DNA from 2 places in the Tepidibacillus fermentans genome. Region 1 is predicted to be linked to the other one. Evidence: riboswitches for the same ligand, from Rfam matches in the RefSeq annotation. Region 1 holds a riboswitch; the other holds the start of a gene.
The links. A riboswitch is a leader RNA that binds a small molecule or an ion and turns the genes downstream of it on or off. The one in region 1 is predicted to bind cobalamin.
Positions count from the first base shown of each region.

Region 1 (4,436 bases):
ATCATCGCTAACGGCACCTGAGTAACAGCAAAGATCGTAAAAAATTTCTGAAATGATTCCATCATTCCTCCAATTTGTGAAGGAAACGCAAGAGCTAATTGAAATGAAGTCACAACATAAGTCATTAGATCCCCTAAACTTGCGGCGAAAAAGATTGCAAGCTTATCTCTATGGAACAAACGTCTAAATAAATGATACGTACCTACTGCAAATATTGGCCCTATAATCGCCATCGAAAAAAGATTAGCACCTAAAGTGGTAATTCCACCATGAGCGAGTAAAAGAGCCTGAAAAAGTAAAACAATTCCCCCAATTACACTCATGATCGCTGGACCGAATAAGATGGCACCTAATCCTACCCCTGTCATATGACTACTACTTCCCGTAACTGATGGTAGCTTTAGAGCAGATAAAGCGAAAGTAAACGCCCCTATTACACCAAGGAGTAATTTAAACTGAGGATTTTCTTTGATAACGATACGAATCCTTTTCACTCCAAATACGAAAAACGGAGTAGAAATCACCCACCAAAAAGCAGCCCATTTAACCGGCAAAAAACCTTCCATAATATGCATCGCATAAGCAGGTTGTGGAATGAACAAAAAATAAATCGTTAATAACAAAACCTCAACACTAAATGATCGATATTGCAAATCAATTCCTCCCCCCAATAAAATAAGCACCCCTACCCTAAAGATAGAAGTGCTTGATGTGCTCTAGTGAATATTCTCCGCCATATCACCTATTTCATAAGAAAAACACTTCACTCCGTTTTACAAGGAAAGCGTTGAAGTGTTCTAAAGTGCAATCAATGCTGATATGGCAATGAAACGACAAACACTCCCCTATCTCCCGTAGGGTTTTGTGTTCAGAAAATAGGCAGGTCTCCTGACTTCGATTCACCGTCTGTATAAGGCCTTCCCAATTTTACAATCAGTGGCATTGATTTATACAGACTCCTCGTTACAGTGGCGGGACCGTGTCGGATTTTCACCGGCTTCCCTTTTAATCCAAGTTATGATTGCATAACTTGGAACCTATTTCCAACGATATTTAATTTTATTAACTTTATATATAACCCATGACTGATAGCATGTCAACTAAATTTTTCATTTTGTTACTGTATAAAAAATAATCATTGCAAAAAAGCAAAATTTGTTATTTAATATCAAACAAGGAATACAACATATAGAAAAAATCGTTTTAAAAAAACAATATATAGTGTTTTATGCAAAAAAGTAAGGTGTTTTAAAACTTAAAAGGGAATCTGGTGAAAGTCCAGAACTGTCCCCGCAACTGTTAGTGTGGACGAAATGAGTAAAAACCACTGTGCAAGAATGCTTCATGGCTCTTGTACGGGAAGGATTCAAAGTAGGAAGAAGCACAAGTCAGGAGACCTGCCTTACTTTTCAAGTTTCATTTTCTTCGGGAGTTGGGAGGATGGAACGATTGTATAAACAGGTATATTTTCTATAATTGCCTTTTTATGCCATCGTTCAATCCGCTCAAAATTGAGCGGATTTTTTTATCAAATATACAAGGAGGCTTTTTTATGTTTAACAGTTCAAGTGAAATTATCAGGTCATTTACGTCAGCAGTAGAAAACAAAAAGACAGATTTTTTAAAAAGGGAAAACAGTAATTATGTATATTCTTTGCCATTATTAAGACACCACTTAACCAATTTTGCAGAAGAAGAATTCTTATTAAATGAAATTTTACCTAAAGAATTAAAAGATTTATATGATCAAGGAATAGTCTACATCCATGATAAACAACTAAGTCCTTATTGTGTTAGTGTTGGGTGTAGAGATATCGCCACTTTTGGAATCCCTACCCTTGCCAAAAATATGTTGTCTTCTAAACCAACGAAGAGACTAGATACGCTTTTACGTCATTTTAGTAATGTGGTTGTTTTAATGTCTCAACAAGTTTCTGGAGCGGTTATGCTGTCGCAAATGACAACTGTCGCTGCATCGTATTTATATTTTGAAGAAATAGAAACACAAAAGAAGTATTCCCAAAACGATTTAAAACAATTATTCCAAAGCTTAATTTGGGAAATGAATATGCCTCTTCGAAGCGGTTCCCAATCTGCCTTTTCCAATATAACGATGGAATTTGGCAAACCTTCCGAAGAAATCAAAGATGAATACATAGTCATTGGTGGAGAAGCAAGAAATATGAAATATAAAGAAATTCCCTCTGAATATTTTGATCGGATTAATCAAGCGATTATCGATGTGATGGCTGAAGGAACAGGAAATGGCATTCCTTTTACCTTTCCTTTAATCACTGTTCCGATTGATGATCATTTTAACTTTGATAATGATTTATTCTTATATTTGTTAGACAAAATGTATAATTGGGGCGGCGTTTATTTTGAAAATTTTCGTACAACCCCCTTTGATAATGATTATTATAAAAAATTAAATCCTTACATAAAGGCCCGGGATCCAGAAGCCAGCAGAAGCTTATGCTGTCGTTTACAGATCGATTTAAGCTTGCTCTCTAAAGTGGGTAGTGGTATTTTTGGGAGTTCCACGGGGTCAACTGGTGCCGTGCAAGTACTTAATTTAAACGCCAATCGCCTTCTAATGGAATTTGGCCATGACAAAGATTTATTAAAACAAAAAATGCGCGAATACCTAGAAATCATGCAAAAAGGTCATCAAGCGAAAAGAAAATGGATTGAAGCAAATAAAGAATTATATCCCACTTTCTTTGCATTTAATAAAGACCTTAAAAATTATTTTAATGTTTTTGCCATCACTAGTATGCACGAAGGATTGATCAATATTGGTTTTAAAGATGGAATCAAAGATGAACAAGGAAAAAAACTTGCCCATGAAATCATGCAATATATGACTGAAGTGATAAATGAATTCATCGTTCGTGACCAAGTTGCTTGCGGAATAGAATATGCTCCTGCTGAAAATGCCGGAATCAAACTGGCTCGCCATGATATGAAATGGGCAAAAGAACATAACCGAGAAATTTTTGTTCAAGGAAAAGGGGAAGATGTTTATTTAACTTCTGGTTGTATGCTTCCCTTTAGTGAAGAAGACTTTTCAGCCCAGATAGAGAATGCTGCAGAATTTCAAGCTTATGCTACCTCAGGAAGTATTCTTCATCATTTTCTAGAAACAAAGGTTGAGCCTAATCTATTAGCAGATTATATCGACAAGTTATTTCAAAAGCCGATCAATTATATTACTTTAACACCCACCATCACAAGTTGCATGACTTGTGGTCAGCAATTATTGGCCGAAGATGGGAAAAACATTGGAATATGCCCGGTTTGTGGTAGTGATGATATCGCCACATTTAGTCGAGTGATTGGATATGTTCGCATGATCGCTCGAAAGAAGATAAAAGTAGATCAAGAGGGTTTTTATAATGGTGAACAAAATTTTTGGAGTAAAGCTAGACGATTTGATTGGAATACACGAAAACGTATAAAATCTGAACATTTAAAGGAATTACACCACGAGGATATTTTAACAGAGGTATTTTAAAGAGGGATAGCGTATGAAGTTTTATAAACAAGTGATGAGAACATTTGTTGATCTACCAGGCCACCATTCTCTACTTATCCATTCCCTCGTTGGTTGTAACATGCACTGTTTTGGTTGTCATAATTATGATGAAATCGTAGCAAAAAAACATGAAGAATTTTTTACAGAAGAAGACATTATCCAGCAAATTCAGTTGAACGGCTATTTTTTTGATGCAATTATTTTCAGTGGTGGAGAATTTTTATTAGAAAAGATTGAACCCATAATCAACTTCTTAAATAGAATCCGAAGTATATTTCATGGATTGATTATTATCAATACCAACGGTACTTCCCCAGATAAAATGAAGACATTAATCAATCAAAAACTAGTTGATGGTTTTCATATTGATATGAAATTGCCCTATCATTTATTAGATATCAATGAAGACAAAGAGATTTTTCAAGCCATTATGGGTATTGAACCAACTCAACATTTTTTAGAAAAACTACTCACATCTATTGAACTCGTCATTCAACAAAATAGCCCTTATAGCCAAATCAGAACAGTAAAATATCCTATTTTAAGCGATGAATTTTTTGAAGAAATTGAGTATTACATAAAAACACTCAATCAAAAATATCAAACTCAAGTGGAATATAGAATTAATGAGTTTCTAGACATCTCTCATTCCAAAATCTAGAAAGCTCAAGCCATTGGATACCTAAAATAAACGGGTATCCTTTTTATTAGGGAATCTTTGATAATTGTTAAGTGCATACTATTGGATGGAGGTGATAACAATGAAATATAAAATTGCTGATTTACAAAGAAATCCTGAATTCATTCAAGATATTACTGAACTTGAGCAAAAACTAAATAAAGTACTTGGGGGCAAGCATGTACTTATAGCATACAATTCCATAGAGAATAATCCCTT
Region 1 covers NZ_SMAB01000019.1:20,793-25,228, reverse strand. Annotated here, with positions in the region: gene EDD72_RS10280 (energy-coupling factor ABC transporter permease) at 1-653, opposite strand, end outside; cobalamin riboswitch at 862-1,056, opposite strand; cobalamin riboswitch at 1,225-1,419, shown strand; gene nrdD (anaerobic ribonucleoside-triphosphate reductase) at 1,553-3,517, shown strand; gene EDD72_RS10270 (radical SAM protein) at 3,531-4,199, shown strand; gene EDD72_RS12620 (hypothetical protein) at 4,300-4,436, shown strand, end outside.

Region 2 (4,436 bases), on a different contig from region 1:
TCTATATAGTAAGAAAAAAAGTAAAATGGAAAGTGAAAATAGGAATTATTCCTAAAAACTTTTTTGGAGGGGTATAGATATGGAACACTTTGAATATGTTGTAGCATCAAATAAAGAGTTTGAACAAACCATTGAGGCAATTGATGCAGAATTAAAGAAGATTGCATTTAAAATTGTAGCTCGTATTAACATTCATGAGAACATCTTAGCGAAAGGATACGATTTTAAAAAGAAGGTTAGCGTATTAGAAATTTGCAATGCGGGTGAGGCTTACGAAATCCTTTCTTTAGGTACTGAAGTATCCATCTTCCTACCATGCAAAATCACGGTTACTGAAGATGAAAATGGTGTAAATGTTCGTCTACCAAGACCTACTTTCCTATTAAATCAATATGGAAAAGAAGAGTGGAATAAAATCGCTGACAAAGTAGAAGGTTTAATGATCAGCGTGATGGATGCAGCAGCAAAATAAGTTTTACATACGAAACGTTTCCCATTGTGTGATATACACAGTGGGATTTTTTTTTTTTACAGGAATTATTTCTGATTTTATGGTAAACTAATCCAAAAAGATCATTTGATTGATCTTCATACTTTCTTTATAGTTTCATTCTACAATCAGTTTTGTAGGAGTTGATAGCTATGACTAGGATCTTAATCGTTGATGATGAATTTCATATGAGACAACTACTGCGAATTTATTTACAACAACATCATTATCAAGTAGATGAAGCAGAAAATGGAAAAGAAGCATATGATAAAATCCTAAAAGAAGAATATGATTTGATGGTGCTTGATATCATGATGCCTGTCATGGATGGTTGGGAAACATTAGAGAAAGTGAGGAAAGTTTCTGATTTACCCGTTTTGATGCTAACAGCAAAAGGCACGACAGAGGATAAAGTAACTGGACTTACATCTGGAGCCGATGATTACTTGGTAAAGCCATTTGAAGAGGCAGAGTTGGTTGCTCGTATCCAGGCCTTATTACGAAGAACACAAAAAAATACAGAAGAAGATGAGTTATTAAAATATAAAGGGATTGTTTTAAATCTCTCAGCGCGGATTGCTACTTACTTAGAAAAAACGATCAACCTTACTCAAACCGAATTTGATTTATTGGAAATCTTAATTAAGCACAAAGGGAAAGTCCTTTCACGAGAACAATTGGTTGAACTGGTTTGGGGTATCGATTTTATGGGAGAGGATCGAACCGTTGATTCTCATATTAAAAATCTGAGAGAAAAACTTCGAAAAGCTGGATTAGAAGAACAAATCATAAAAACGGTATGGGGAATCGGATATAAAGTAGAATAAGAATGAGGGATTTGAATCTATTTTGAAGGAATGAAGTGGGAATCATGAGAAAATTTTTATGGGTTATTTTTTCTGTATTTTCAATTTTTGTTGGTGTTTCCTTCCTCTTGTTCGCGATTCGGATGATTTGGTTTCCTCCATATAAGATGGGGATGATGATGGGTAGAGGGATGATGGTGCACCATATGTATTTTTGGATGAGAGGAACGTTTTGGATTTTCTTAATACTGATTGGAATCCTGATTGTGAATAGGTTTATATTTTACAAACACAAAAAAATGAAGTGATAAATGAAACAGTTTAAAAGAAAACAATTTTTCTTTTATCGATTAGGCTGTTCTCCCAGTGTGTTACTGACTCAGACGATGACTCATTCAGTCGCTTTTTTTGATTGCGAAGATGAATAAAAAATTCTGACAATAGTTTGCTATTGCTTGTGAATTTTTTGTAGTGCGCTATAATAGACACAGAAAACAAAATAGCGTGTGATAAATAGGTTCCTACTGATTCAATCAGAAGGATGAAAAGGGAAATCGGTGAAAATCCGATGCGGTCCCGCCACTGTATTTGGTAGAAGCCTCCTCAAGAATCCACTGTCGTTAGATGGGAAGGAGTGGAAGGTATGCCATAAGCCAGGAGACCTGCCTATTTATTATTAAGGAAGCTAAACCTTCGAGGAAAAGGGGAGGCATCAATAAACTGATTAACTCATCATGTTACTTTGATCCCTTTTTATCTTCGATAAAAAGGGATTTTGCTTTTAATTTGCTTTTTCTATCATTATTTCAATAGGTGAAGTTATGAATCAGAAAAGAAACATGATCATTTGGACAGGAGGGCTTATCCTCTTGCTCCTAATTTCAATCTTTGCAAGTGTCTCGATTGGCTCTGTTTCAGTAGCACTACCAACAACGACAAAAATTTTGATTCACCATATTCCGTTTATTAACAGTACTCCAACATGGGAGGCTAGTGAAGAATTAATCGTGATGAATCTAAGATTGCCTAGAGTTTTCCTCGCTATCCTAATTGGAGCTATGCTATCGGTATCTGGCGTTGCCTTTCAAGGAGTATTAAGGAATCCACTTGCTGATCCTTATATTCTTGGTGTTTCCTCAGGGGCTGCATTAGGTGCGGCAATCGCGATTCTTTTTATACCGAATCTTATGTTGTTTGGGCGGTTTACTTTGCCTATTTTTGCTTTTCTTGGCTCAGTACTAGCGTTGATTTTGGTACTGCTAATATCGGGTAAACAACGGCATCGAGGAAGTGACTCCTTCATTCTAGCGGGAGTGATTGTGCAATCGTTTATGGGGGCCGTTTTATCTTTTCTGATCACCATATCAGATAAAAAACTTCAATCGATTGTTTTCTGGATGATGGGGAGTTTAGCTAATCATGATTGGCAGGATGTCTGGGTACTGATTCCTTATTTCATGATTGGGACACTATTCTTACTCATTCAACAACGTGATCTTAATATCCTTTCTCTTGGTGAAAATGCGGCAATTCATTTAGGAATGGATGTCCAGAAAAAGAAAGTTTTGATCTTAGCTTTTGCATCACTTTTGGCTGCATCGGCTATTTCGATCGTGGGAATCATCGGATTTATTGGTCTTATCATTCCTCATTTGATCCGTATCGTATTTGGTTCCAATCATAAGATCTTATTACCGGTCTCTGTGATTGCTGGTGGAATTTTCTTACTCTGGACCGATACCTTAGCAAGGACTATTATTCCTTCAAGAGAGATTCCAATCGGTGTTCTTACTGCGTTTTTGGGTGCACCCTTTTTCGCCTATCTATTTTATAAAAGTCGAAATGGGAGGAGTTAAAAAATGAGTCTCTTCCAAGTGAATCATGTTTCCCATTTTTTTGGTCAAAAACAAGTGTTGTATAATATACATTTTGAAATAGAAGAGGGAAGTATCCTTGGCATCATCGGACCAAATGGAAGTGGGAAAACCACCTTACTCCATGCTATGAGTGGTTTGTTTGACGTTGATGAAGGAGAAATCTTATTTCAGGGAGAAAAAATAACGAGCTATCGAAAAAAAGAGTTGGCTCGAAAAATAGCGGTCATGTCCCAGAAAGGGACACCACCTATTTCTTTTACGGTAGAGGAAGTGGTCGCGATGGGAAGATACCCGTGGTTAAACTTCTTTTCAAGTCTATCAAGTCGTGATCTATTCATAGTTAAACAGACCCTCCATCAGCTAGGATTATGGGAAAAGAGAGCACAACAAGTTGCAACCTTAAGTGGTGGAGAAAGGCAATTAGTCTCGCTTGCACGAGCCATGGTGCAACAACCAGAAGTGCTTATTCTCGATGAACCAACTACTTATCTAGATATTGGTCACCAAATGGTTGTGCTAGAGCACATCCGTAGATGGCAACGAGAAAAAGGAATTACTGTGATTATGGTATTGCACGATCTCAATTTAGCAGCACAATATTGCAGTCAATTGTTGCTAATTCATGATGGTAAGATGGAGTCTCTAGGAAAAGTGGAAGAGGTCATTCGCGCGGAAGAAATCGAACGGGTTTATCAAACAAAACTGATTGTAGTGAATCATCCGAAATTAAAAGTACCACAAATTCTCTTACAAGCATAAGTCTATGAAGTTGCACCTTCCGTTTGGATTAATGGGAGATAATATAATTCTGATTCCACTACTTTCCATAAGTTCCGCAAGATTAGAATGTCTTTCTTTAAACTTTTCAAGCTCGTCAGTAAATTTATCGTGATTCTTCTTGATATCATCCAAGGTAGGTAGTTTTCTGACAAACGCCATTTTACACTTCGACATGACAAGTAGATTCCCATCAAATCGAATATTGATCTCCTTTTATATTCCGTTTTTCATTATATATGAAATGCTTTGTCTAGTTGTATTTCATAAAAGTTATTTGCTAAAATTGGAATAAAGATGCTGAATCCATGATAAGGAGGATGGTTCAATGGCAATTGTAGAAGTAACGATTACCCCGTTAGGAACAGGAACACCAAGTGTGAGCCAATATGTAGCAGATGTCCATAAAGTACTAGAGGAAGCACCAGAACCCGTTCATTTTCAATTAACTGCGATGAGTACGATCATCGAAGGTGATTTAAAAGA
Region 2 covers NZ_SMAB01000003.1:112,738-117,173, reverse strand. Annotated here, with positions in the region: gene EDD72_RS03215 (DUF302 domain-containing protein) at 80-472, shown strand; gene EDD72_RS03210 (response regulator transcription factor) at 643-1,317, shown strand; cobalamin riboswitch at 1,795-1,980, shown strand; gene EDD72_RS03205 (FecCD family ABC transporter permease) at 2,118-3,152, shown strand; gene EDD72_RS03200 (ABC transporter ATP-binding protein) at 3,156-3,932, shown strand; gene EDD72_RS03195 (MTH1187 family thiamine-binding protein) at 4,279-4,436, shown strand, end outside.
Region 2: it holds a riboswitch for cobalamin, as region 1 does, so the genes downstream of both, EDD72_RS03205 (FecCD family ABC transporter permease) here and nrdD (anaerobic ribonucleoside-triphosphate reductase) in region 1, are expected to answer to the same signal.